One region of the Listeria sp. ILCC792 genome, then DNA from elsewhere that is predicted to be linked to it. Evidence: predicted binding sites of a transcription regulator. Region 1 holds the regulator's gene; each other region holds the start of a gene.
What was found. The regulator LexA, encoded in region 1, represses DNA repair genes until DNA is damaged. The targets are predictions, from matches to a motif close to CGAACATATGTTCG.
Positions count from the first base shown of each region.

Region 2: a site for LexA is predicted at 8,832-8,845, ahead of addB (helicase-exonuclease AddAB subunit AddB). Genes of this name have one in related genera too.
Region 3: a site for LexA is predicted at 4,367-4,380, ahead of recA (recombinase RecA). Genes of this name have one in related genera too.

Region 1 covers NZ_FYBO01000001.1:270,459-280,458, reverse strand. Annotated here, with positions in the region: gene tkt (transketolase) at 1-770, opposite strand, end outside; gene CFS60_RS01370 (DUF896 domain-containing protein) at 902-1,129, opposite strand; gene yneA (cell division suppressor protein YneA) at 1,261-1,590, opposite strand; gene lexA (transcriptional repressor LexA) at 1,747-2,361, shown strand; gene CFS60_RS01355 (aspartate kinase) at 2,486-3,700, opposite strand; gene uvrC (excinuclease ABC subunit UvrC) at 3,712-5,520, opposite strand; gene trxA (thioredoxin) at 5,598-5,915, opposite strand; gene CFS60_RS01340 (endonuclease MutS2) at 5,992-8,346, opposite strand; gene polX (DNA polymerase/3'-5' exonuclease PolX) at 8,361-10,000, opposite strand, start outside.
Region 2 covers NZ_FYBO01000002.1:330,621-340,620, forward strand. Annotated here, with positions in the region: gene yjfP (esterase) at 1-253, opposite strand, end outside; gene CFS60_RS04255 (Cof-type HAD-IIB family hydrolase) at 389-1,195, shown strand; gene CFS60_RS04260 (YisL family protein) at 1,244-1,606, opposite strand; gene addA (helicase-exonuclease AddAB subunit AddA) at 1,664-5,344, opposite strand; gene addB (helicase-exonuclease AddAB subunit AddB) at 5,341-8,820, opposite strand; gene CFS60_RS04275 (IDEAL domain-containing protein) at 8,969-9,205, opposite strand; gene CFS60_RS04280 (competence protein ComK) at 9,438-9,656, shown strand; gene CFS60_RS04285 (Imm59 family immunity protein) at 9,738-10,000, opposite strand, start outside.
Region 3 covers NZ_FYBO01000011.1:27,299-37,298, forward strand. Annotated here, with positions in the region: gene CFS60_RS11100 (aldehyde dehydrogenase) at 1-474, opposite strand, end outside; gene CFS60_RS11105 (YebC/PmpR family DNA-binding transcriptional regulator) at 524-1,249, opposite strand; gene rny (ribonuclease Y) at 1,349-2,911, opposite strand; gene recA (recombinase RecA) at 3,204-4,253, opposite strand; gene CFS60_RS11120 (competence/damage-inducible protein A) at 4,509-5,762, opposite strand; gene pgsA (CDP-diacylglycerol--glycerol-3-phosphate 3-phosphatidyltransferase) at 5,841-6,419, opposite strand; gene CFS60_RS11130 (RodZ family helix-turn-helix domain-containing protein) at 6,496-7,455, opposite strand; gene ymfI (elongation factor P 5-aminopentanone reductase) at 7,493-8,224, opposite strand; gene yfmH (EF-P 5-aminopentanol modification-associated protein YfmH) at 8,332-9,621, opposite strand; partial or broken gene yfmF (EF-P 5-aminopentanol modification-associated protein YfmF) at 9,602-10,000, opposite strand, start outside.

The DNA.
Region 1 (10,000 bases):
CCGGCATTAGGAGCACCAAAACCGATTACAGTTTTCACTTCAATCATCGTAGGTTGCGATGTATTTTGTTTCGCTTTTTCAATGGCCGCTAAAATTTCAGCTGTATCATTGCCGTCTTTCACAAGTAAATGTTCCCATCCGTAGCTTTCAAAGCGAGCTTTCACACTTTCAGAGAACGACTTATCTAAATCGCCGTCTAAGGAAATATCATTTGAATCATACAGCACAATAAGACGACCTAGTTGTTGATGACCAGCAAGACTCGCTGCTTCGGCAGAAACACCTTCCATTAAGTCACCATCGCCACATAACGCATATGTATAATGATCTACAACTTTAAACGTATCACGATTGTACATTGCTTCTAAATGACGTTCTGCCATAGCCATTCCAACAGCCATCGCAATGCCTTGACCAAGTGGACCTGTAGTAGCATCAACACCGTCAGTATGGTGGTATTCAGGGTGTCCAGGCGTTTTGCTGTCCCATTGACGGAAGTTTTTCAAATCATCGAGGCTTAATTTGTAACCACTTAAATGAAGCAGACTGTATAAAAGCATAGAACCATGTCCAGCAGATAATACGAAACGGTCACGGTTAAACCAGCGTGAATTTGCTGGATTAGCATTTAAAACTTTAGACCATAATGTATACGCCATAGGTGCTGCACCCATAGGTAAACCTGGATGACCTGAATTTGCTTTTTGAATGGCATCCATTGAAAGTGTGCGAATCGTGTTAATCGCTAATTGATCAGTTTTATCGAACAAATGAAACATCCTCTCTTAATTTAAAATTTTAACTACCTCCATTTTATTCCTAAAACTTAAATTACACAACCAAAAAAGCATAAATGATCAAACTTTTTGTTCGTTTGTTCATTTATGCTCATTTCAGCTATTTATTTTCTTTTTTTGCGCATTTGTTTCACCTTTGAAGGGGTGATATCCTTTCCATTCGGATCTAAGATTGTTGTATTCTCAATGGTTCCTTTCATATGTGTCCGAAATGATTTTAAATATTCTTTCCGCAATTCTTCTTGCTCTATTTTTTCATCAGCTGTTAAGCCTTCTGATTTTTTCTTACGAGAAAGTTCATTAATTCGATTAATTTTAGCTTTTTCCAACATAAATTTCATCCTATTCATCAATGTGTTTCTTTTATTATAGCATAAAATGTAAAACCAGTTCGTTGCGACCGATTGCTGCTGAATATATTTTTAGTTCGTACCCTTTATTTAAAACGTATTACTGTACAAAATTACTCATTTGCTAATTGAATTGTTGAGTCGCGGTTCATCTCATTTTTCTTAATCGGAATAACAATTTCATCTCCCGCTTTTAATGTGCTGTTATTTAAATGATTTTCTTTTTCAACCCACTTAATAAAAGTCATTTTATCCATGTTCGCTTTTTCGGCATGTTCATTCGCAAGAACCCATAATGAATCTCCAGATGCTACGTCAATCGTTGAATATTTATTTTCATTTGTTGCACTCGCATAAAATAGTAATGTTAATCCCATAAGTACAGAAGCAACAACAAAGATAATCGCAATATAGTATTTATCCCAAAATAATTTCAAAGTCATCTTAATCCCCTCCAACGGAATATATGTTCGCTTTTTTTATTATTATAGAACGTTCGTTCGTTTTTGTCAACAAAAAAATCGAACCTTTGTTTGCATATCCAAAAAACATTTGCTATACTATTGGTAACAACTAATTAAAATAACGGGGTGAAAACCATGAAATTATCAAAGCGACAACAAGATATATATGAATTTATAAAATCTGAAGTTAAGGACAAAGGCTATCCGCCCTCTGTTCGTGAAATTGGCGAAGCTGTAGGTTTAGCTTCAAGTTCAACTGTCCATGGCCATCTTGCTCGTTTGGAAACAAAAGGACTTATTAGACGTGACCCGACAAAACCTCGTGCCATTGAAATCTTGTCGATGGAAGATGATGTTCCTACTCCTGCTGTTGTGAATATCCCCTTAATTGGGAAAGTGACGGCTGGAATGCCCATTACTGCGATTGAAAACATTGATGAATACTTCCCGCTGCCTGAGAGCATGGCTGCCGGTGAAAAAGATATTTTTATGTTAGAAATTGATGGTGAAAGCATGATTAATGCCGGCATCTTAGACGGAGACAAAGTTATTGTTCGAAAACAAAGTAATGCAACAAACGGAGAAATTGTAGTTGCAATGACAGACGAAGACGAAGCAACTTGTAAACGTTTCTTTAAAGAAGCGAATCATTTCCGCTTACAACCCGAAAATGACACTATGGAACCCATTATTTTAAACCAAGTATCGATTTTAGGGAAAGTCATTGGTTTATTCCGTGATATTCGTTAATAGACACACCTTTTAACCCGCCTCATTCAGGCGGGTTTTTAAATTGGGAAAGTCTACCGTTTTATAGCAAAAATAAACACACCTTCAATCCATAGATTGAAGGTGTGCGACAAAAAGTCACTTTCTAGTCTTCTAATTCAAAGGTATCATGCAAAACTTGGGCTGCTTCAATCATTTTTCGATCTGGCACGACGGTAGAAACTTTAATCTCTGACGTGCTAATCATTTTGATTGCTACGTCATTTTCAGTGAGCGCCTCAAACATCCGCGCCGCCACACCAGGGTTCGATACCATACCAGAACCAACAATGGAAACTTTGGCTAAATGTTGTTCAGATTCAAGTTTTTCATATTGAATTTCTGCTTTTTTATTTTCAAGAACAGCAAGCGTGTTTAAGAGCGCCGCCGATTTAATTGTGAAGGAAAGATTGCCATGGCCAAGTCCCGTAATGCCTTGAATAATAATGTCCACGTCAATATTATTTTTCGCAAGTTCCGAAAACACTTTTGAGACACGCATATTTTCTTTTTCGCTCCAATGAATCGTCACGCGCGTAATTTGGTCCTCAAACGCGATGCCGCGAACTACTTTTGCACTCTCCACATAAATCTCCTCCTCAATCATCGTCCCATTTTCCACCCCATGGCTTAAACGCACTTCAAGCGGGATTTTAAAATTCTTCGCATATTCCACAGAACGCGGATGTAAAACGCCGGCCCCTAAATTCGCAAGCTCCAACATTTCATCATACGTTAATTGCGCCAGTTTTTTTGCTTTTTTAATAAACCTCGGATCAGTTGTATATACGCCGTCCACATCTGTACATATCGCACATTTTTCGGCTGCAAATTCGGCTGCAAGGGCAACCGCTGTTGTATCGGAGCCGCCGCGACCAAGCGTTGTAATTTCTCCGCTTTGCGTCACGCCTTGGAAGCCCGCAACAATGACAATTTTGCCCGCCTGAAGTGCCGCTGTAATTTTTTCTCTTTCGATGTCTAAAATTCGGGCGTTACTATACACTTCTTCGGTTTCAATACCCGCTTGCCAGCCTGTAAAGGAAACAGCCTCCTGCCCCATTTCTTGAAGCGCGATGGAAAGAAGTGCAATCGTCACTTGTTCGCCTGTTGAAAGCAACATATCCATTTCGCGTTTGCTAGGCGTTTTGGAGATTTCTTCTGCCATTTGCACCAGCTTATCTGTAGATTTTCCCATAGCAGATACGACGACAATAACTTGATGCCCTTTTTCAGATTCACGGATTGCCTGTTCTGCTGTTTTTTGAATTTTAGCAACGGAACTTACCGAAGTTCCACCAAATTTTAAAACGACTAGACCCATTTCGTTCCCCTCTATTCTTCTTTTTCAGCTAATTTTGCATTCACTTCGCGGACTTTTTGATAGACGGCTTCTGCGACTTGTTTTGGAATACCGCTTTCAGCAAGTTCTTCAACCGATGCCGCTTTAATTTTTTTCATGGAGCCAAAATGGCTTAAAATTTTCTTCTTACGTCCCGGTCCGACACCAGGAATGCCATCTAAAATGGACTGGAAGCCAGATTTACTGCGCAGTTGCCGATGAAAAGTGATGGCAAAGCGGTGGACTTCATCTTGAATGCGTTGCAACAAGTAAAATTCTTGGCTATTTCTTCCAAGCGGAACGATTTCAAGTGGATCCCCGAACAGAAGCTGACTCGTGCGATGCTTATCATCTTTTGCAAGTCCTGCAACGGGAATATCAAGCCCTAACTCATTGATTAAAACATCTTTTGCGCTATCAATTTGGCCTTTTCCTCCGTCGATTAAAATTAAGTCGGGTAATGGCAAGCCTTCTTTTAATACGCGCCAGTAGCGTCTTCGTACAACTTCACGCATTGTGGCGTAATCATCTGGCCCTTCAACCGTCTTAATTTTATATTTACGATAATCATTTTTACTTGGCTTACCGTCCAAAAAGGTGACCATAGCAGAAACTGGATCAGTTCCATAAATGTTGGAATTATCGAAAGCTTCAATGCGCGAAGGTGTTGGAATGCCCATTTGTTCCCCCAGTTTTTCAACAGCACCGACTGTTCGCTCTTCATTCCGCTCAAGTAACATAAATTTCTCATTGAGCGCAATTTTGGCGTTTTTATAGGCTAGCTTCACTAGGTCTTTTTTATTCCCACGTTTCGGTACGATGATTTTCGTATCTGGTAAAAGAGCTTGCACCGCTTCATGGTCGATATCATCTGGCAAATAAATTTCTTTAGGCGGAATATGGTTTGCTTTTTGATAAAACTGGCCGATGAACGTCAAGAAATCTTCTTCAGCTTCTGTATAAAACGGGAATTGTGACACATCGCGTTCGATGAGCTTTCCTTGGCGAATGAAGAAAACTTGGACGCACATCCAGCCTTTATCAATGGCGTAACCAAATACGTCACGGTCAACAAAATCGTTCATCGTCATTTTTTGTTTTTCCATTGTCGTTTCAATCGCCGTAATTTGGTCGCGGAATTCGGCTGCCTTTTCGAACTGCATATCGGTTGCGGCCGCATCCATTTTGACAATCAATTCCTTTTTGACATCTTTGTACCCGCCGTTTAAGAAGCTGACGATTTCGTCCGACATTTTTTTATAGGTGGATTGGTCCACTTCAAAAACGCACGGCGCCAAACACTGGCCTAGATGGTAATATAAACAGACTTTGTTCGGCAAGGTAGTGCATTTGCGAAGTGGATACAGCCTGTCTAATATTTTTTTCACTTCATTTGCGGCGTATACATTCGGATACGGTCCGAAGTACTTCCCTTTGTCTCTTTTGACTTGTCTTGTGATAATCAGACGCGGGTGCCTTTCATTCGTAATTTTAATAAAAGGATAGGTTTTATCATCTTTTAAACGAATATTAAAGCGCGGATCATGCTTTTTAATCAAGTTAATCTCGAGGAGGAGCGCCTCCACGTCCGAGCTCGTTACAATATATTCAAAATCCTCTATTTCTTGGACTAAACGCTGCGTTTTAATGTCGTGGGCGCCAGTAAAGTAAGAACGCACACGATTTTTAAGTATCTTGGCTTTCCCCACATAAATGATGGTGCCTTGCTTATCTTTCATTAAGTAACAACCTGGCTGATCAGGTAGAAGTGCTAATTTATTTTGCAAGTGTGCGGATACCATTTGATCAACTCCTTATCATCATACAAAAGACATCGCAAAAATTTGCGATGTCTTTATTTTACCATAATTTGGTAGCATTATACATATTTATTAATGACTTCGTCGAGCTCTTCTTTTGGACGATAGCCAATGATTGTATCCACTACTTCGCCATCTTTTTTAATAAGCAGAGTTGGGATACTCATAACGCCAAATTTGCTTGGTGTTTCTTGATTTTCATCTACGTCCATTTTGACGATTTTTAAGCTTTCGCCACGTTCATTCGCAATTTCTTCTAAAACTGGCGCAACCATGCGGCAAGGACCACACCACGTTGCCCAGAAATCTGTAAGCACTAAACCTTCTTTTGTTTCTTGTTCAAAATTTGCATCGGTAATTTCAAGTATATTAGCCATGCTTGTTTCAACTCCTAACACAATTTGTATACTTAGTATAGCACCAGCTAGACGCATAGAGCCATCTTTTTGCTCACTACTTCAATTCAGCAATTGTGATGCCATTTCCGCCTTCAGCTGCATCGCCAAAACGAATACTTTTTACCATGCGGTGGTTTTTCAAAAACTCCGTGACGCCCGTTCTAAGCGCGCCAGTTCCTTTTCCGTGAATAATCGCCACACGCGGATAGCCAGCAAGTAGCGCTTCATCAATATATTTATCGACTTCAAAAAGTGCGTCTTCATAACGCATGCCGCGGAGATCAAGTTCTGCGCGCACTGGTTCCGTATTTCGAACATTTGTAATTACGCGTTGTTTTTTCGGCTTTTCAGGCTGAATGTATTCCAAATCAGTTTCTTTTATTTTCATTTTAATAATCCCAATTTGGACGTTCCATTCTTTTTCGCTCACTTTGTCTAAAAGCACGCCTTTTTGACCTAAAGAGAGCACCCGAACGGCGTCACCTTCCTGATATTTATGTGCCACTTTTTTGACAGGATGAACAACATTTTTTTGAATGGTTTTCGGTTTTGCGCCCGCTAGACGCGATTTTGCATCAATCAACTCATGTTCCTTGACGCCTGATGCCCCGCGAAGTTGCAGTTCGCGCAACTCCCGAATGATTGACTCCGCCTCCAATTCCGCCGCTTCCACAACTTCACTTGCCTTTTCATTCGCGCGTTCGAGTAACTTCTCTTTTTGCGCATAATACGTTTGAATTTCCTTTTGTAAATCCTTTAAAAGTTTTTCGGCATCCCCTGCAAGTTCCGCCGCTTCCTCGTATTCTTTTTCGGCCAAATTGCGTTTTTCTTCCAAGCTCGAAATCATCTCGTTTAAATCGGCACTTTCCGTATCAACAAGCGCCCTAGCTCCTTCAATAACAGCATTGTTAAGCCCTAAACGGCGCGAAATTTCAAACGCATTGCTTCGCCCCGGAATACCAATTAGCAATTTATATGTCGGACTTAGCGTTTCCACATTAAATTCAACCGATGCATTTGTCGCAAAAGCACGATTGTACCCGTAGGCTTTTAATTCTGGATAATGCGTTGTCGCCACGACACTCGCCCCGCGTTTCGCGACCTCATCTAAAATAGCAATTGCAAGCGCCGCCCCTTCTTGCGGGTCCGTTCCCGCGCCAAGCTCATCAAAAAGGACGAGCGAACGATGATTCATTTTCTGCAAAATCGAAACAATGTTTGTCATATGCGAAGAAAATGTACTCAAACTTTGCTCTATCGACTGTTCATCACCAATATCTGCAAAAACATCATCATAGATTGCAACAACTGATTCTTCTTGTGCCGGAATTTGCAGCCCCGCTTGCGTCATAATCGTCAAAAGTCCAAGCGTTTTCAGCGTAATCGTCTTCCCACCTGTGTTCGGCCCTGTAATCACAATCGCAGAATACCCATCACCTAGCAGAATATCATTTGAAACCACATGCTCTTGGTCTAAAAGGGGGTGTCTAGCCGCAAACAATTTGGTAATGCCTTCTTCATTCAAATGTGGCGTAACCGCTTTTAGTGACTTCCCAAACCTTGCTTTAGCCAAAATAAAGTCAAAACGTCCTAAAATGTACGAATTATGATGGATTTCTTGAATGAATTCTGCCAATTTCGCGGACATTTCAGCGAGAATGCGCTCCATTTCTTGATTTTCCTTTGCTTGAAGAGCTCGGCGTTCGTTATTTAAATCAACAACGCTTTGCGGCTCAACGAAGAGCGTTTGGCCAGAAGCCGACTGATCGTGAATGACACCGCCGTAATGACTGCGATATTCCTGCTTCACGGGAATAACATAACGATCATTTCGAATCGTAATAATCGCGTCGCTTAACATCGTAGCCGCATTTCGATCGCGCAGTAAGCTTTCCAATTTTTCGCGCACACGACCTTCCGTGCGAGTTAGCGAGGAGCGCACAGAACGGAGCGTTTCGCTCGCCGTGTCCAAAATATATCCGGCCTCATCAACCGTTAAATTAATTTCTTCTTCTACATCACGGAGGACTAAAATCTCTCTAGCCAGCTCAAATAACAGCGGCAGTTCAACGCCAATTTCTTCTAAATCGTCCATGAAGTTTTTCATCAGCCGACTGACACGCAAGTTACTTCCCACTTGGTAGACTTCAAGGCCGTTTAAATCCCCACCAATTTCTAAACGCTTCAGGTGCTGAGCTACATCGCTCAAGCCAGTAATCGGCGCACTTCCCTTCAAACGAATGATTTTGGCGCCTTCCTCTGTTTCGCTTTGCATTTTTTGAACCGTAGCAAGCGAGGTTTCGGGCTCTAAGCTGCGAATGGCCTCCACACCAAGCGTAGAAACGGCGAAGGGTTCCAGTAATTTTTTTATTTTATCAAACTCTAAAACATGCTCGACTTTTTTCTCCATATTTTTTCATTCCTTTATTTCTTCTGCAAAAACTGCTTGAAAGCCTCTTTCGACATCGTGTTGATGATATCCTCTTTTGAAAGCCAGCCTTTTGTAGCCGCACGCACGCCAAGTTCCATAAAATCCAAATGACGCGTATCATGTGCATCTGTATTAATTGCAATTTTTACATGATTTTCTTTCGCAAGCTGTAAATGCTCTGCGTTTAAATCAAGGCGCTCCGGATTCGCATTAAGTTCAAGTGCCGTTTTAGTTCCTTGCGCCATTTTAACCAATTCTTCCATATTGACTAAATACGGATTTCGCCTGCCAATCACACGTCCAGTCGGGTGCGCAATCAAACGAACATACGGGTTTTCTACAGCTACCGAAAGCCGCTGCATGATTTCTTTTTCCGACCCTGAAAATCCCGAATGAATCGATGCAATGACAAAATCGAGCTCGCTCAAAATCTCGTCAGAAAAATCAAGCGTTGCATCCGTTAAAATATCCATTTCTACGCCGTGATAAATGTCAATTTCCGGATATTGCGATGCCGCCTTTTGGATTTCCTCCATCTGCTTTTTGAGCCGCTCTTCGTTTAAGCCATTTGCAACCCGCAAAAATTTACCATGGTCGGTAATCACCATGTATTCATAACCTTTTTGAATACATGCCTGAACCATTTCCGCAATCGAGTATGCCCCGTCTGACCAAGTCGTATGCATATGCAAATCACCACGAATATCCGCTAGCTGGACAAATGAATTTTCCTTTGCAATTCGACTCACTTCCGTGCCATCACGTCTTACTTCTGGTGGAATAAATGGCAAATCAAAATGCTTGAAAAATGCCGTTTCCGATTCAAATACGAGGTTTTCGCCTGAATTATCCTCAACGCCGTATTCACTAATTTTTTCCGAACGCGCCTTCGCAATTTGGCGCATTTTAATATTATGTTCTTTTGAGCCCGTGAAATGGTGCAGTGTCGTTGCGAAAAATTTTGGTTCCACCAAGCGAAAATCAATCGAGATTTTAATTCCCGCATCAAGCTCTGCCGAAACCTTCGTATCCCCCGCGCCAATCACTTCATCAATCAGCTCGAAGGAAAGCAATTTCTCGCGGACTTTTTCGATTTCTGTTGTGGCAATGACAAAATCCAAATCCTTAATGGTTTCCCGTAACCGCCGCAAACTTCCGGCTTCCTGGTACGTTTCAATTTCAGCGATGCCATTTAAAAATTGCGCCACTTGTTTCGCAACAGGCAGCACTTCTTTAATTGGATAACGCTCGGGGCGGTCGCCTAACGCCTTTACACCTTCCACCATTTTATCGACCGATTTTTGCCCAAAACCAGCTAGCGCCGTAATCTTCCCTTCCTCGGCCGCTACTAAAAGCGATTCTTTATCCGTAATGCCCAGTTCTTGATATAAACGTGCAATCTTTTTACCACCGAGTCCTTGCACATCAAGAAGCGGCACAAGACCAGCTGGCACCTCTTTTTTCAGTGTATCAAGTTCAGGCGATTCCCCGGTCGCTAAAAAATGCGTAATAATACTTCCTGTTGTTTTCCCAATACCAGAAAGCTTCGTAATATCGTCCATTTCGCTTAAACTTCGGTCATCTAATTCAATACTTTGCGCTGCTTTTCGAAACGCTGAAATTTTAAAGGCAT
Region 2 (10,000 bases), on a different contig from region 1:
CAGCATCCCAAAAATACATCGCTTGCTCTTCTTCACTAATATTCCCTTTTCGTTCTCCGTGAAATTTCGCATCTGGCAAAATCACTCGAATCCCTTTTTCAGCTAAAAAATAGCCATACTGAAGGTACAGCTCTTTTTGGGACTGAAATCCATGATAAAATACTACAGTTCGAATCTTTTCTGCACTATATTTTTCGCCAACAATATGTAAAACTGGAATATCTTTTATTTTTTCATGAAATACTTGAATCAATTGCACGGCCTCATTTCTATTTGTTTTTCTTACCAATTATTAATGTTCTTTCATTTACAAAGATTCTTTTACAGTCTATCATGATAGTAGATTATGCTAACAAAAAATATCCAACTTAATTAAAAGGAGCTAACTATGGATAAAAAATTAATTGTACTTGATTTAGATGGCACAACTTTAAAAGATGACCAAACTATCTCGAAACGAACAAAGGTAGCTCTTGAATCAGCACGTAACCTTGGCCACGAAGTAATGATTGCAACTGGTCGCCCTTACCGTTTAAGCAGCTTCTATTATAGCGAACTAGAACTTACAACACCTATTGTTAATTTTAACGGTGCTGTTTTGCATCACCCACTCGACGTCAATTTCCATGATGGTTACCACGAAGCAATCGACTTAAATATCGTAAGAGATATACTTGATTACTCTTATCAACTACCCCTTGCTAATATTGCTGCTGAAGTTCAAGATAGCGTTTTTTTAGAGCGTAGCGATGACACTGTGCCCGACACCTTTCATTTAGGCGTCAACAACATGATCATCGGAAATATACGAAATGCAATTAACGCCAACGCAACTTCACTACTTTTCTTTGGAAAAAATGAAGAACTGGCTTTAATGAGCAAACATCTTGATGAACAATTGGCTGATGTTATTTCTCATCACACTTGGGGTGCGAGCTGGCCAGCTGTTGAAATCGTAAAATACGGCATTCATAAAGCCGTTGGAATCCAAAAAGCAGCAAAATCACTTGGCATCTCTCAAAAAGACATCATTGCTTTTGGCGATGAATCAAATGATTTACAAATGTTGGACTATGCTGGCGTTGGCGTTGCGATGGGAAACGCTGTCCCATCTGCAAAAAACGTAGCCAACACCATCACACTTTCCAACGAAGAAGACGGTATTGCCGTTTATTTAGAAGAAAATATCTTATAAACTGCTGGACTGATGAAAACTCTTTTAGGGAGCTCCATTAGTCCTTTTTTAATTAAATAAAGGCGCTCCACCTGATAGGTAAAACCCAAGAGAAACCGTTACAATGACAGCCACAAAAAACAATATAAAAAACATTCCTGTCGGCTTTTGTTTTTTTCGATAGCTAAGCAACATTTCAATCACACCAATTGTAAGAAGTCCCATTAAAATTTTAAAAATCGCAATGAGCCAACCTTTCTCTACACTATATTGAATCATCATAATCCCACTAAAAATAACAAGCAAGTAGAAAACACGATTAATCATCGCAAGTATCGTAAAGCTTTTTTCTGACTTTGGATATGCAATAAACGCCGCAATTGTCAGTACAAAAATAGCCGCCCACGATATTAAATGTAAATATCCCCACATAAAAATCCCTCTCCTCTTTTATTATATGTTCTATCATAGCATGAACGCTTATAGTCCTCAAAAATCCAGTATTTCTCCCGAATCAAAGAAGTACAGTGAGGCTTGCTTCACCGGCAAGCCTGTGATAGCTTGTACAGCCTCCCGGTACAATTCCAATTGCGTATGATAACGGCTATGCATGGTTTTCTCCATTTGCTCCTTAGACGCATATTTCCCCTCGGTACGATCCGTCTTAAAATCAATCAAAATAATCCCATCATCCTCTATTAACATACAGTCTACTACACCTTGGATTAAAATGGTGTCCGCGTCGTCTGCACCTTCAGACACCCGATTAGCAGGAAGCTGATACACAAATGGAACCTCCTTAGCTAATTGATCCACCCCTTCAACCATTTTTTTACCAAGTGCTGTTTGAAAAAAAGAAAGGATTTGTTGCCTACGAATTGCTCTACTCTCTGTTTCTGTTAATTTGTACTCTGCCACCATCTCATCTAAAAGTTGATCTAATTCTGCCTCATCAGGTATCGCTTCAAACGATATCGCCTGCATGACAGTATGCATTGCCGTCCCAATTTCCGTACTGCTTAATTTATTTTCCTGCATAAATTTGGGGCGCTTAAGCGAAGCTTGTTTTAACGTTTTCAAAAAGCGGTCATCACTAAAACTATCTTGAATTTGAAACTGCCTTTTTAATTCTGTAACCGACTGTTTAGAGCGAATTTCAGTTGCTGCTTGCTTCTCATATTTGAAGGAAAAAATCTCAGCAATTTGCCCTTCTGCTCCGCCAGAAAGCGGGACTTCTTCAAGCGTTTCTAATGAGCGCAAATAGGGCTGGGCTTGTTCATTCACAAAATCATCTGTCAAAGTTTCCTTCTCAATAATCGTAACACACAATTTCATATCTGTTGGCAATGTTACGCCTGCTGTTTTATTAACCTGCTCCGCAAAATCAGGATGCCGAATTAGCGTCTGAAGTATCCAGTCGAGATAAGTTCTTGCCTGCACTCTAATGCTCGGCGGCAAGACCCAGTCGGTCATTTCCGCTACTTGAAACGCGTTTTCTAATGTTTCTTCCCATTCCGGAATCGTCCCAACAATAATTAATTTTTCTTCTGCTCTCGTCATAGCGACATATAGAACGCGCATTTCTTCTGCAATCATTTCATTTATTTTTTTCTTACGGAAAACTTGTTGCATGATTGTCGGATAAGTAATTCGTTTCTGAACGTCCGTATAACTTGATGCAAAACCAAAGTCTTTATCAAGCAATACTTTACTATTAATATCACGCATATTAAATTTGCGTCCTACTCCCGCTAGAATAACAACTGGAAATTCCAAGCCTTTGCTTGAATGAATGGTCATCATACGAACAACATCTTCTTTTTCGCCTAATACCTTCGCTGTACCAAAATCATCGCCACGCAGTTCTAAACGTTCTACGAAACGAACAAATCGAAATAAGCCACGAAATGCTGTCTTTTCGTATTGTCCCGCCCGCTCATATAGCGCTTGTAAATTGGCTTGCCGCACTTTGCCACCTGGAAGTCCACCTACAAACTCAAAAAAGCCGGTTTCTTCATAAATCTGCCAAATAAGCGTTGTTAGATTCTCACGAATGGAAAGTTCTCGCCATTTTACTAGTTTTTCTAAAAAAGAGCTTATTTTTTCTGCTGTTTGGTTTGGTTGTTTGGCATATTCTTCTAATGCATCGAAAAAATAGCTGCGATTGTTAACCAGTCTGACAGAGGCAAGCTCTTCTTCTGATAATCCGATAATCGGTGAGCGTAAAACCGAGGCAAGCGGAATATCCTGATAAGGGTTATCGATAATTTTAAGCACCGAAATCATGACGGCCACTTCAACCGCTTCAAAATAACCACGTTGGCTAGATGCATAGAAAGGAATATCTTGCTCTCTCATAGCCTCCTCGATGTCAGGCGCACTAGTCATCGCTCTTGATAAGATGACAACATCTTGGTAGCGAATTGGTCGAAATTGCTTCATTGATTTATCAAAAACAGGATATTTTTCATCTATCATCTTTTTGACTTTCTGGGCAATAGCTCTCGCTTCAAGCTGATTTTTTTGTAATTCGTCCTTTGATAAGCCCTCTTCTGTATCGAGCGACTTTTTCTTCATGTCTACTACCATCAGTTCTGTTTCAGTATTATTATGTTCTTCGAAACTAGCACCAAGAACAAGTTCTGCTGCCGAATCATATGCAATTTCGCCGACTTCTTTATCCATAATTTGTTTAAAAATAAAGTTAGTCGCATTTAGAACTTCTGCTCGACTTCTAAAATTTTTGGCTAAATCAATACGTAAACCAGTATCTTTTCCGTCTAGTCGGTAATTTTCATATTTCCACATAAACAGTGTAGGTTCAGCAAGACGGAAGCGGTATATAGATTGCTTCACATCGCCTACCATAAATAAATTCCCATCCGCTTCGCCCGAATAAGTCACATATTGCAAAATAGTTTCTTGTACTAGATTAGTATCTTGATATTCGTCAATCAACACTTCATGATAGCGACTTTGGAGCTCTTTTGCTACAAATGAGGGCGAATCGTTTTCTGATAAAATGGCAAGCGCTAGATGCTCTAGGTCATTAAAATCGAGCACACCTTTTCTTTCTTTTTCCCGAAAAAACTGTTCGGAGAAATTTTGAACAAGTTGAATAAGCGTGGCAACATCTGGCTTCATATTTTCTAAATCGCTTAAATATGCTCGTTCTTCACGTTTAAACCAATCTGTCGCTGCATCTTGAATATATTTCTTAGCACGATCTCTAGCTTTTTTTGCTTGCTTTACTAACTGTTCATCTACTTCCTCTTTATTTTTAAGCGGCTTCAAACGACCGAAAACGACTTGAGAAAAACCTTCGCGCAGTTTGTTCCAGTCATCGTCAAGAAGTCCAGTCAACGTTTCTACCTCAGCGATATCTTCTGTAAAATTTGTTATGTAGCTTTCTGGACCATCGACCATTTTGGCAATATTCATTCCTTGCTGAAGCGCACCTAGTGCTTGTTGAATGGACAATTGAATCTGATTCATGATTTCATCATAAAATGGTAGATCCTTTATCCCTTGCAAATCCTTAGTTTCATAAAAATCAACGAGCTGTTTTAACCACTTTTCTGGATTTGGATTCGCTCTCGAAAAGTCATATAGCTTCGAAACCACTTCTGTTAAATTTCGGTCTGACCGATCGTCTGTCAGACTATCCACGAGATGGAAAAAAGCTTCATTATTTGGCTTTGCATATTCTTCCTCTAGTAACTTATCTATAACTTCATCTCGCAACATCATACTTTCAATGCTGTCCATCAACCTAAAATCCGGGTCGACACTTGCAATATAATAATATTTGCGAATTAAATCTAAACAAAAGGAATGGAGTGTTTGAATCGATGCATTATTTAAAAGTGCCAGTTGTTTCTTCAAGTGTAGTGAATCCGGTTTTTGCACCAGGGCATTCTCTAATGCTTGTCCGACGCGATGTTTCATTTCAGCTGCCGAAGCATTCGTAAATGTAACGACCAGTAACTCGTCCACATTGCACGGATTTTCTTCATCTTGAAGCCGTTCGATAATTCTATTTACTAACACAGCTGTTTTCCCCGAACCGGCCGCTGCCGCAACTAGAATATTCTGACCTCTCGCATGAATCGCTTGCCACTGCTCATCAGTCCATGTTGCATTTTCTGGCTTAGCAGGTAGTTGATTCATTGACTCTCCCCTCCTTCTTCTCTCATTTTCTGAATAATTACTTCTGGTTTTTCTGACGCCAAATAGCGATACTTGTCACTTTGTGAACCTGGATCAAATTGACATACTGAGCGAAACGGACAAAAATTACACGGCGTTGTTTCTTTTAAATGATACGGATTGATTGTTACTTCCCCATCTAAAATTTTGTTTCCAGCCTCCTGATATTTGTGGCGAACAAAATGCCGCATAGAATCAAAGTCCTCTTTAGAAGCTGTTTTTGACCTTGCGCTAAGCGTGTTATCTTTTTTAATTTCGGCAGGAACAATTAAAGAGGCTCCCCCGTCTTTAATTGAGTTATCCATAAGCGTTACAGCAAGAGGATCGCCTAAAACAATTCCTTTCATCTTAAAACTTTTCTGAAGCTCTTTTTCGAGTATTTCATCATCTAATGGACTATCGGCACTGACAAGCTTATTGTGCATATGAAAATAAAGAACACCTGCTGGGTCAGCATCATTTCCTACTAATTTCTTAGCATTTGTCACGACTATATCTAAGTAAGTTAGCATTTGGAGCGCAAGACCATAATAAATTTCGGGAAGTTGTAAATCTCGTGCGCTAGATTTATAGTCGATAATGCGGAGATAATTTCGTTCCTCTGCACTAGCGTAATCAATTCGGTCGATGCGCCCTTGCAAGAACAATTCACGCTCGCCTTTTAACGGAATCTTCATTGCGGGAATACTTTTTCCAATACCGAAATCAACCTCTAAACCAAGCGGACGAAATGTACTTTGTTTCGCTTGTTCATTTAGCACATTAGTTGCACGTAAAATAATGTGAAGCAACTTATATTGAATATACGCCATTCTTTTTGTACTAAGAAGTATTTCATGTTGCAGTTTCGGCGCTAAATAAGTCATCGCTTGATTAGCTAGAGTCAAACAATCATTTTCAGATAGAGCTCCCCAATCAATGCCGCGTTCTTTTAGCTGAGCGGATATCCACTCCATCGCCCCATGGAAGATTTCCCCCATATCAACAGCTTGTAATTGATATGTTTTTCTTTCTTCAAGCTTCAAGCCATACTGAGCAAAATGTTGAAACTCACAACTGAAAAATTTTTCCATACGAGAAACACTGGCATGAATTTTATCACCGAACAATTCTGTAGCTGTCTCCTCGGTCAATCTAGTTGTATCGTTATGATAGTTTAAACTTGCAAGCACTTGTAAAGCTAGTTTATTTTTACTCTTAATAAAAATGTTATAAACATCCCACCAGATTGGCGCAATCTTATATCCTTGCTTATACATTTGTAGTTGAGCGGTAAGAAAACCTAGCGCATCCATCTCACCCGCAATATACTCCATTTGCTCTTTTTCTGATAAAAGTGATGGATCACTTAAATATAGCTCTTCATTTAAAGTTGGAAACACCGTTTTTATCTTACGTACATAGTTAGAAGCTGAAAGCAATTTCCCTTCTGAATCAGCAATTGGATAGCTTAAATACAGCCGGTCACTTGCAGCTGTAAATACACGATAAGCTATGAACTCTTCTTGAATAAGTGATTGATAGCTTCTTGGTTTTAAAGCAATTCCATCATTTGTCATGGTTTCGCGTTCTTCGTCTGAGATAATGCCTTTATCGCCCACTTTCTTCGGAAACACACCATCATTAAGACCTATTGCAAAAACAATCTTTTCTTCTAACAAACGAGCATGTTCCATATCCGTGACAACGAATTGATCAAGAGAAGGTGGAAGCAATGAAAACTCCATCGACTCAAGTCCTGTCTGAATAATTTCAATAAAATCATCCAGCGAAATTACGGTATCTCCTAATAATTCCACAAATTCATCGAGGAGATTGATAACGGCATGCCAAGCTTGTTCATGCTCACGAGATAGTTCAAGTAGTCCTTCCTCGTCTGCACGAGCACGCCATAATTCAATACGTTCAGCCACATTTAGCTTTTCTAAATAAGCAAATAGACTTTCTGCATATTCTTTTCCTGTCTTAGCTGAATGCAATTTATCTTCAAGAAAAAGAAGTGGAATTTGAATAAGGTTACGGACTTCATTGATTTGTTCTTCGATTTCGAGTTCAGCGTCCGTTTGCGTCTGCACATTCGTTTCAAGGCCGCGAATTCGCCGATATGTCCATTTATCGCTTTTCATAAAACGTCCGCGATTAAAAATACCATTCTCTAATAAATAGTTCTCAAATAAATCTACTTTTTTCCGGTAGATACTAATATCTTTCTCAATTGGAAAGAAAAACTCTGTTCGAACTGTCTGAAAAAGCGTTTCATACTGCCAATTTAGTTTTAGTGCATCTAAACTAGAACGAATAAACTCAATCAAAGGATGTTTTGCCATAGAACGTTTTTTATCCCAAAAATACGGTAGCTTATGGGCGCGAAATACGGAAGAAATGGTTTCTTCATAATCAGCCATATTGCGAACCAGTATGGCGCAATCAGAAAAATGATAGTTTTCCTCGCGAACTAAGCGTTTCACCTCACGGGCAATTCCTTCTAGCTCAGAATGTCTATTATTCGCTTGATGAAGGCGGATTCCAGATATTTCTCCTTCATATTTTGCAGACCTGCTTTGTCCCCAAGTTGCTTCAAGGTGAGTAAGATCTGGGTGTTGCAATCGCTTGTTCGTATTTAAAAACACAAGTGATTTTTCATGTATTCCTAAATTATTAGCTGCTTCTCTGATTTGTAATAAGGACTCTCGGGTCAATTCAAACATATCAAAATCATTTAATTGTCCAGCGACAGCTTCCTTACTTGTAGTCAAAGTAATTTGCACTTGGTTAGCAACTTCCATAAATTTTGAAATCACTGAAATTTCCTGTTTTGAAAAAGAGTCGAAGCCATCAAAATAGATAGAGGCATTTTGGGCATATGGACTTTTGTCCATTTTTTCATTTAACAAACGTAAATAATCTTCATTTTCAAGAAATTTTCCGAATAATTTTTCTTGATAACGCTCATAAATTAATGAAATATCTGCTAGTTTTTCGCGCATCGCAAAATCATTTGCTTCTTCAGACTGTTGCTTTAGCTCAGCTAATTCTACTTCGTATTGCTTTAATTCTTGGAACAAACTAGTTAATTCTTTGTAAAACCCTCTTTTAGAAGAAGCTTTACCAAACAGCCTCAACTCACCAGCTTCTTCTTGCACAACTTGTCGTACAAGCATCTCCATACCAGAATGGGTCAAAAATACTCGAGAAAGTCCACCAGTTTCTTGTAATACTCGCCACGCTACTCGGCTGAAACTGTAAACTTGAATATTCATCATTCCTTTAAATCCGGTTTGTTTAAAAAGAAATCGCTCCATTTGATATGTCATTTGATCTGGCACAATGAGAATTTGATTCTCACTGGGATTTTCTAGCATTCTTTTTTTGAGTTGCTCAATCAAAAAAGTTGTTTTTCCGCTTCCAGCCCTTCCAGATATAAACTGTAAACTCATAGCCTCACCACCGAACATACGTTTTGTTTTATTTTAACCAAAAATACTAACTTCGTCTAGTATTATTTTGAGGTCCATTTATAAAATTTTAAGCGCTACAATAAAAAAACTAAGGCAAATTCTTCTTTACCTTAGTTTTTCATAAAATTCACTGAAATGCTAGCATTTCCTTTTGAATTTCATTTATTTTATTTGTAAGCTCTATAAAACTTTTTTCGTCCTTCTTATCGAGAGCAATATCGACTTCTTTTTTCAACTGTTCTACTTTCCTCTGATCTAGGAGCATTGTCATGTAGCACTCAATAAAGACGTTTGTTAACTCTTTTTCTCCTTTTAAAATGCCAACTTGATTCATTAATGAGTTTGAAAAATCTCGCATTTCCACGACTAATCACTCCTTTCACTACTATATGGCGAAAACAACTCCGAAAATTCACAATTTGGCTTCAAAAATCATTGTACTGCTCCAAAACTCTACTTTCCCAAAATATACTGACTCCCGTTTTTTTCTGTGCTATAATTACGAAAAAATAGTAACTCCTTAACATTGGTGTTTTGAAGTGAACTACTTCTTTACATAATTAAAAAAGACTATCACGAGAAAGGGATGTATGAAAATGGAAAACAAGAAAGCAGAGAAACAAATCTATGAGGTGAATCCACATACGATGATTATTTTGCCACACTCGGCCGGAGGTCCACTTTTTTCGAGGGTAATTGAAATTGGGTCTGACTCTATTTCTAAATTTACCCCATTTGAGTTAATTAAAACCAGTTGCAAGTTTTTCGGTGCGAATTATGATGGTAGGAGACAACATGATACACTAAAATTTTAGTCTGTGATTTTAAATTTAGCATTTAAAAATAGTGAAATATGAAAAGACCTTTTTGCATTAGAAGCAAAGAGGTCTTTTGTTTTATATATTTTTATCCCATAAAAATGAAGGATATTCAGGAGGTTCATTGTTTCTAACACTTTTTCTATTTGTTATCACTCTACTTTGTATTCTATACATAAAATCTTTATACGCTTGAAAAAATTCATCGTATTTTTTTGATCCAGAAACAGAAGCTCTTTCGCCCGTCATGTAAACTTCAAAATGATCATCTAGATATTCTATTCTTAATTGAAACTCATCACGATTATTGTCTCTACCTGCAAAAAGTGAATATCTTAAAT
Region 3 (10,000 bases), on a different contig from region 1:
TTCACGAAAGCGCGATAAAACGTGCATCAGCACTTGTGCTGTATGAGGTGCGAGTTCCGATGGTTTTAAAATCACCGTATTCCCAGCTGCAATGGCCCCAATCAGTGGTGCGAGCGCTAATTGGTACGGGTAATTCCACGGGGCGACTACAAGCACCGTGCCGTACGGCTCACGTTGAATAAATCCCTTGGAACCAACATGCGTCAAGCTCGTCTTCACTTTCTCGACACGCATCCATTTTTTCAAATGCTTTAAAGCAAAAGAAATCTCTTCATAAATAATCCCAATCTCTGTCATGTATGCCTCAGAATTGCTCTTCCCCAAGTCCTTTTCGAGTGCTTCCAAAAACAGTTTTTCGTTTTCTTTCAATAGCATCGCCAAATTTTCAAGCGTTGTTTTTCGGTGTAGAAAACGCTTCGTATGCCCCTCATCAAAATAAGCTTTTTGCCGCCCCATAATATCACTAATTTGCATGGTTTTCCCTCCTAAAAAAGGCGCCACATTTTGTCGGCACCTCTCTCGTTTAGTCGTTATTCGCGTTTGTATAAACTTCTTGCACATCATCATCGTCTTCTAAAATGCTAATCATCTTGTCAAATTCAGCGCGCTTATTTTCTGGAACTTCCTGATAAAGCGTAGGTTGCATCGTAAGTTCTGCCGCTTCAAATTTTAAGTCTGCCTGCTCCAACTCATCTTTCACCACCGTAAAATCCGCTGGCGCCGTAAAGACTTCAAACGCTTCATCACTCGTAATAATATCTTCAGCGCCCGCCTCAATCGCAAGTAGCATGAATTCATCTTCACTGAGGTCTAAATTTTCCCGCAGCACAACTAAGTAGCCTTTCCGATTAAACATATAAGCCACACTACCCGTTTCCCCTAAACTGCCGCCATTTTTATTGAAAGCAACGCGCACATTCGTCCCCGTACGGTTTTTATTATCCGTAAGCGCATGCACCAAAACAGCCACACCACCTGGACCATACCCTTCGTAGGAAATTTCGTCATAGTTTTCCCCCGCCTGATTGCCAGCCGCCTTTTGAATTGCGCGTTCCATATTATCATTTGGCATATTCGCCGCTTTCGCCTTATCCATAACAAGTCTGAGTGCAGGATTTAATGCGGGATCAGCTCCACTTTTCGCCGCCACATAAATTTCCTTGGCAAGCTTCTGAAAAACCTTCGCCCGTTTTGAATCCTGCGCATTTTTTCTTCCTTGAATATTCTTCCATTTTGAATGCCCCGCCATAATCCGCTCACTCCTTCATTAAAATTCTAACGTATTCAATCTAGCCATGCAAGTTTATAGGCAAAAGAAAAGCACCCAGATTTCTCCGAGTGCTCTTCTTTATTTCGCGTATTCAACCGCTCTTGTTTCCCGAATCACCGTTACTTTAATGTGTCCCGGATAATCAAGTTCTTCTTCAATACGTTTGCGAATATCTCTAGCTAGGCGATATGATGCTAAATCATCAATTTCGTCTGGCTCAACCATAATCCGAACTTCACGTCCAGCTTGAATGGCATACGATTTTTCAACACCCTCGTAAGATTCCGAAATTTCTTCCAGTTTTTCTAAACGACGGATGTAATTTTCAAGTGTTTCACTACGCGCGCCAGGTCTAGCAGCAGAAAGCGCATCCGCAGCAGCAACTAAAACAGCAATGACAGATGTCGGCTCAGTATCCCCGTGATGGGAAGCAATACTGTTAATGACAACATCATTTTCTTTGTATTTCGTCGCTAATTCGACACCAATTTCAACGTGACTACCTTCAATCTCATGGTCAATTGCTTTCCCAATATCATGAAGTAAGCCAGCGCGTTTTGCCAGTGTCACATCTTCACCAAGCTCCCCAGCTAAAATTCCAGCCAGTTTAGCAACTTCCAGTGAATGATTTAAAACATTTTGTCCGTAACTTGTACGGTAACGCAAACGACCTAAAATTTTAATTAAGTCTGGGTGAATCGAATGAATCCCAATTTCGAAAGTAGCTTGTTCCCCAACTTCACGGATGTGCTCATCCACTTCTTTACGTGCTTTGTCGACCATTTCTTCAATACGTGCCGGGTGAATTCGTCCATCTTGAACTAATTTTTCCAGTGCAATTCGCGCAATTTCACGGCGAACCGGATCAAAACCTGATAAAATTACAGCTTCTGGCGTATCATCGATAATTAAATCAATACCAGTTAGCGTTTCAAGCGTACGGATATTTCGTCCTTCACGACCAATAATTCGACCTTTCATTTCATCGTTTGGAAGTGTTACAACAGATACTGTCGTTTCAGCAACATGATCTGCCGCACATCGTTGAATGGCAAGTGATAAAATGTTTTTCGCTTTTTTGTCCGCTTCTTCCTTCGCCTTGCTTTCAGATTCCTTCACCATGATAGCTGTATCATGAGAAAGCTCCTCTTCTACTTGGTTAAGGATGACTTTTTTCGCTTCTTCTTTAGTGAGTGCGGAAATGCGTTCGAGCTCATCTTGCTCTTTTTGAATCATCTCATCAATTTTGCTTTCCTTCTCTTCAATATGTTGTTGTCGTTTACTGATATTCTCCTCTTTTTTCTCGAGTGTACCTTCTCTTTTACTTAAAGAAGTATCTTTACGGTCGAGGTTTTCCTCCCTTTGCAATAAGCGATTTTCTTGTTTCTGTAACTCTCCTCTTCGCCCACGAAGTTCATTTTCGATTTCAGTACGTACTCTATGGCTCTCTTCTTTTGCTTCTAGCAACGCTTCTTTTTTCGTTGTTTCCGCCTCTTTTTTAGCATCTTCAACGATTAATTCAGCTGTTCCACGAGCAGCAACCAGTTTCTTTTCAGAACTAGCTTTATAAATAAGTGAGCCGACAACCAAACCGACGATTAAGAAAAGCAAACCGGAGATGATTGCGACTACTACGCTCATCCTTACACCTCCTTCGCTATTCAGTTTTCGTTATCATTATGTCGGTGGCCAAAAATGATTGGCACAAAGTGTATTTTCTATCATTAGCTGGATAGACTCCAACTTTACTAAAAAGCAGTTTTATTTTCCATCATCACTCTTTAGCAAATGTAAAATATACAATCTAATTTTATATTTGAATATACGTATTGTCAAGGAAAGGGCAGAATAATACGAGAAAAAATACCTTTTCGCCTGTTTTATACAAAAAGCCTAGTTTATATTCAACTATAAACTAGGCTTTACTTTTATTTTATTCGTCTTCTAAAAGACTAAATTCTTCATCTGCATCTGGTGTATTAGCTTGTTCTGAACTCGCGTCAATGCCATACTCCGCACGAACACGCGTTGAAATTTCATCCCGAATTTCTGGATGCTCTTTTAAGAATTGTTTCGCGTTTTCACGACCTTGACCAATACGTTCCTCATTGTAGGAGTACCATGAACCGCTCTTATTGATTACATCTACTTCAGAAGCCATATCAACAAGTTCACCTTCACGAGAAATTCCTTCCCCGTACATGATATCTACTTCAGCCACTCGGAATGGTGGTGCCACCTTGTTTTTAACGACTTTAATTTTCGTTTTATTCCCAATCACTTCGGTTCCTTGTTTCAACTGTTCAGCGCGACGAACTTCTAAACGAATTGTCGAATAGAATTTCAATGCACGTCCACCTGGCGTTGTTTCTGGATTACCAAACATTACACCAACTTTTTCACGAATCTGGTTGATGAAAATCGCAATGGTTTTGGATTTATTAATAACACCTGATAATTTACGCAAAGCTTGCGACATCAAACGAGCTTGAAGACCTACATGGGCGTCCCCCATTTCCCCTTCAATTTCCGCGCGTGGAACTAATGCAGCAACGGAGTCAATAACTAACATATCTACTGCGCCACTTCTTACAAGTGCTTCTGCAATTTCAAGCGCTTGTTCACCTGTATCTGGTTGTGAAAGCAATAATTCATCGATATTGACACCTAAATTTTTCGCATATGTTGGATCTAAAGCATGTTCAGCATCAATAAAGGCAGCTGTTCCACCTTGTTTTTGCACTTCAGCAATGGCATGAAGGGCAACGGTCGTTTTACCAGAACTTTCTGGCCCGTAAGTTTCAATAATTCTTCCTCTAGGATACCCACCGACGCCTAAAGCAATATCAAGAGCTAATGAGCCGCTTGAAACAGTGGAAATATTTTGGTCACTATGTTCACCTAATTTCATAATAGAACCTTTACCAAATTGTTTTTCAATGGATTTTAAAGCTTGGTCTAAAGCAGCTTGACGATCGTTCACGTTATTGCCTCCTCTATATATCTCTCTTAGTCATATTTCTCAATTTGAAATCCTCTTAATTTAAATTCCTAAAGTAACTATACCTTATTTCAAATTAAGAATCAAGCAAAAAGCGAACATTTATTCGCATTTTTTAAAAATCGCTTTTTAACATTCTCACACAAGTATTATAACGCGTGCTATAGCTGTTCGTCCAACTCTTTTTTCAGCGCCGTTTCTTACTTTTCACAGTACTTCACAGCCTTTTCGCCTTAATCAAAAACCCATCTTTTCCGTTAAAAAGTGATTAATAATTTGAAATCCTTGTTTTACCGCACGATTTCGATTATGATTCCGATCTCGCCCAAAAACAAAAGAATATGTTTCCGTTTTGAAGCCTGCAACACTAAGGCCAATAAAAACTGTTCCTGGTAAGTGTCCATCTAATTCACCTGGTCCAGCTACGCCAGTAAAACTAATTCCCATTTTTGCATCACACAGCTTGCGTATATTTTCAGCCATCGCTTTCGCACATTCTGAACTTACTACGCCGTGTTCAGCAATAATATTTTCTGAAACACCAAGAACATCCTTTTTCATTTCAGTGCTATACGTCACCATACCGCCTTTAAAAATATCCGATATACCTGTTGTAGCTCCTAATTCAGCTTGAAAAAGCCCTGCCGTTAAACTTTCGGCCGCAGAAATCGTTATTTTTTCTTTTAACAACTTCGAAATGACTACATCTGCAAGGGACGCCTCACCGTAACCATATAAAAATTCACCATCTCGTTTTAAAATTTCCTGCTCCGTTTCGAAAAGTAATTTATTCGCTTCTTCTTTTGTTGCGGCTGAAGCTGTAATTCGAATTTCAACTTCATTATCCGTTGCATATGTTGCGATAGTCGGGTTCGTCTGCTTCTCAATTAAATCATGTAAATCAGCAGCTAGTTTTGACTCGCCGATACCGAAAAAATGCATTATTTTCGACTCTAAATGAACTGCTTCCCCTAGTGAACTTTTGAGGAGCGGTTTCGCATACTGCTGAAACATTGGCTTCATTTCTGACGGAGGTCCAGGCAGGAGCATATAATTTTTGTTTTCCAACTCGAAAAACATGCCCGCTGCAAACCCAAAGTCATTTTGTAAGACAGTGGAACCTTCAATGACTAGCGCCTGCAATTTATTGTTTTCCGTCATCGCCCGCTTGCTTGCGGCAAAGTAGTTCGTTATTTTATCTAGATGAAACGCATCCTCCACCAAATTTTTATGAAGATGACTCGCTAAAACTTGTTTCGTCAAATCGTCTTGCGTTGGCCCTAAGCCGCCAGTAAAAATAAGGAGGTCACTCCGCTTCTCAGCAATCGTAATGACTTCATGAAGGCGCTCAGGATTATCTCCTACCACCGTATGATGATAAACAAAAATGCCAACATTCGCTAACTCTTTGGATAAAAAAGCGGCGTTTGAGTTTACAATTTGACCCATTAAAATTTCTGTTCCGACCGCAATGATTTCTGCACGTACCATATCCACACCCCTTTTAATTTAACGAGAAAAAACAAAATACTTCCTCCAAAAATTGCTTGGCTGAAGTATTTCTGTTTGTTACATAGAGCCTTTGAAAACTCCACGATTTTTATAAAAATAGTCGATTCCCGACCAAACTGCGAAAAATGCGCAGACATATAGGAAAATCATATCGACGCGAATTCCCGTCCAAGCAAATGGGAAATTGTCTAAAAACATTAACGGAATTGCAATCATCTGTGTAAATGTTTTTATTTTTCCAAGTTGCCCAGCAGCAAGCACTTCGCCTCCCTCAACAAGAAGTAAACGCAAGCCTGTTACGGCAAGTTCACGGCTAATAATTAAAATGACAATCCAAGCTGGCGCGATATTCATTTCGACCAAAATGATGAATGCCGCTGTAACAAGTAGTTTGTCCGCCATTGGATCCGCAAATTTACCAAAATTGGTAATGAGATTGTATTTCCGAGCTAGGTGCCCATCAAACCAATCCGTTAGTGCCGCAACAACAAAAATGATTGTCGCAATTAAACTTGTTACAGGAATTGTAGAATCCAACCATTCAACATTTCCCCATGAAAATGGCACAACACAAATAATGACAAAAATCGGAATTAAAATAATACGTGCCACCGTGAGTTTATTAGGTAAATTCATTCTTCCATCTCCCATCTTTTACTATTATTCATAAAGAAAGTATAGGCAAGCAATCACCTATACCTCTTTTATGTTACTAATTAGATGTCGTTGAACTATTTGTACTGTCATCACTATTGTCTTGAAGTGTCACAGTTAATACTTGCTTCACTAGCGTTGGTGCAAGTTCGAGCGTTTCGCCGTTTATTTTAACAGTAGTTACAGGGGCATTACCAACAACAATCGAAATGGTTTTGTTTTCACCACCATCAATGGCTTCACTCTTTTCCCCGTCTTTTAAAATACCGTTATAAATGTTAGCGCCTGCTTCTGTAGAAACGCCTACCCAGCTATCGCCACCAGATGCTGATAATTCAATCGTTAGCTTATCCGCATTTGCGACTGTATACGTTGTTGCATTACCTTGTGTTTCACCTTTTGTAATCGTAACTTGTTTGTCTTCCTCTTTTTTCGCTTCTTCTTCTTTCTTCTTAGCATCAGCAGCTTTTTGCTCTTCTTCTTTTTTCTTCGCCTCATCATCACTATTAGTTGATTTTTTTGTCGAAGAACCGGTATCGTCCTGAACTTTAACCGTTTGATTATCGTTCGTCGAAGTCACCTGATCATCATTTGATTTATTGGCAAAAACAAAATACCAAATAATAAAGAGAATAAACAGGATAAAGAGCGCAATAAGCACTTTTGGTAAAATATCAAAAAAACGATTTCGCGTTGAAGCAGACCCGCCAACAGAATGCGTTGTAAGTGGCGCCGCCTTTTTTTGTGCCCTACTTTGCTCTTGGTTCACCACTTCTTGTTGCGAATAAGGAACTTCCGATTCGAATTCAGTAAATAATTCTGCGCTGTCTAAATCGACTGCTTCCGCATATTGTTTAATAAAAGCACGCGTATAAAATTTACCAGGCATAACCGAATAGTTGCCCTCTTCAATTGCAACTAAATATCTTTTTTGAATTTTAGTAATTTGCTGTAAATCATCCAAACTGAGTCCTTTTTCTCGACGTGCAGCTTTCAGTTTGTCGCCTAAATCAGTCAATATAAAACACCTACCATATTAAATCTTAATTTATCTATCACATGTTCCAGCCACCATTAACACCCAGAGTCTGTCCAGTAATATAATTATTTTCATCACTCAGCAAATAAGAAGCGGCATTTGCAACATCAACAGGTGTAGCAAGTCGTCCTAACGGAATTTCCTGCTTTAAGTCAGCCTTTTCACTTTCAGAAAAACGCTCTAGCATCGTCGTATCTACAGCGCCTGGTGTAATCGCATTGACGGTCGTTCCAGTATACGCTATTTCTTTGCTTAACGCTTTTACAAAAGCAAGCTGTGCACCTTTCATTGTTGAGTATACAACTTCCATTGCTGCTCCAACTTCTCCCCAAATAGAACTTATAAAAAGAATTTTGCCACACTCGCTCTTTTGTATTTTGGGTAAAAAAGTGCGAACTAAGCGGAGCGGCATTTCAACATGTATTTGATAAAGATGTTTCAATGATGCATCTGAACTATCCATAAAAAGTGTATATTCAGATTCCCCAGCAGCATGAACAAAAACATCAAGTTGAAAAATGGAGTCCACAATGTTTATTAAACTTTCAGGATTTCTAAAATCAGCTTGGATTGGAAAAATATCGACTTGCGAATTAGCAAATTCAGCCATAATTTCTTTAATACTTTCGAAATTCTTGTGATAATGCAAATAAAGATGGAAACCATCCTTTGCAAGACGCCTCGCAATTGCTTGTCCAATTTCACCACTTGCTCCAGTTATAAAAGCATATTTATATGTTTTATCCATTTTAAAACTCCCTGAAAACCTATTAAATTCATAATAGCATGACTTCGTTTATAATACCATTTTTTCGTTGAGTTTGCTCATAAAAACTTGAGATTTTATACTTTTCTTTAATTTTGTTCAGGTAAAAGGGTGAAAGTTGTAATTTTATCCTCATCAGCCAGAGATTGGATAAAAGAATCAATGTCCGATTTAGTCACCGCTTCAAGTGCTTCTGGAATATCAAATAATGAGGCATCTTCTAAAATATATTGACTAAACTGATTGGCAATAAATTCAGGTGAATTAAGCGATCTCAAAAATTGCCCGATTTTTTTACGCTTAACAAGTTCTATCGTTTCTGCTGATACACCTTCTTTGGCGCTTTTAAAAATAGCGTCTTGAATCGCTTTTGACTGTGCATCAGGGTCCTCGGCATCCCCACCAATAATCACAAACGAAAAGCTGTCTTGTAGCGAATAATCAAACCCAAATGTGTCATCAATGACGCCCGCATTGTAAAGGTTTAAATAGTTTTCTGATGTTGTTCCAAATAAAATTTCTAGCGCAATATCCGCCGTCATTTCATGTTTAACTGCTTCAAAACCACGCAATAACCCGATATCCTCTTTCACGCCCACTAAAACTTTCGCTACTTGCACAGGAAATGATACATTTCTATGCTTCATAGCCACTTGTTTTTGTTCGTTCGGGAAAGAACGTTTTATTTCAGCTGGCGGAGCAAACGATTTTTCACTTTGATTTTTACGAATGTCTGCCATCATTTCCTCTGGCTCAAGTTGTCCGACAACAAATAACACCATATTGCTTGGATGATAAAACGTGTGGTAGCAAAGATATAGCAAATCTTTGTCGATTTCCGCGATGGATTCAACCGTTCCCGCAATGTCAATTTTAACTGGATGCTCTTTATACATATTTTCAATTACGCCGAAATAAGCGCGAAAGTCAGCATCATCGTCATACATTCGAATTTCCTGACCGATAATTCCTTTTTCCTTCTCAACCGTTTCTTTTGTAAAGTAAGGTTCTTGTACAAAATTAAGTAGTGTTTCTAAGTTTTCCGGAATGTTTGATGTCCCCGAAAACAGGTAAGCGGTTCTAGTAAAAGATGTAAAGGCATTTGTAAAAGCCCCTTTTTCCCCGAATTTAAAGAAGATATCGCCTTCCTCTTTTTCAAACATCTTATGCTCTAAAAAGTGAGCAATACCGTCTGGAACATGTTTCATTTCCGTTTCGCCAAGTGGAACAAAGGTATTATCAATCGAACCGTAATTCGTTGTAAAAATCGCAAATGTTTTACTGAATCCTTTTTTGGGCAGCAAGTACACTTTCAAACCATTATCAAGCTGTTCATGATAAACGCTTTCGCCAACTTGTTTAAAATCGATTTTTTCCATCAAACTCACTCACCTTTCTCCAAGAAATAAATCGTATCTTCTTGAATTTTTTGTATCGCGGCAACAACTTCTGCTTTTGTCGTCGCTCTAATTTTTCGAATCCAATTTTCAAGCGTTAAATCGCTCTTTTTAAGCACGTTACTATACGCCAGCTCAATTAGTCCTTGGGCGCCGTCACTTGTTTCAAGCAATTGGTTGATATACAATTCTTTTGTTTGCGCAAGCTCTTCTTCTGTAAAATCTCCAGCTTTCATTGCGGCGACTTGTTCTTTAATAATCGTCATTGCTTGTTCGCGATTTTTTTCGTCAATGCCTGCTGAAATGAGCATAAATCCTTTAAAGGAATCTACTCGGCTAGAGGCATAATACGCCAGACTCG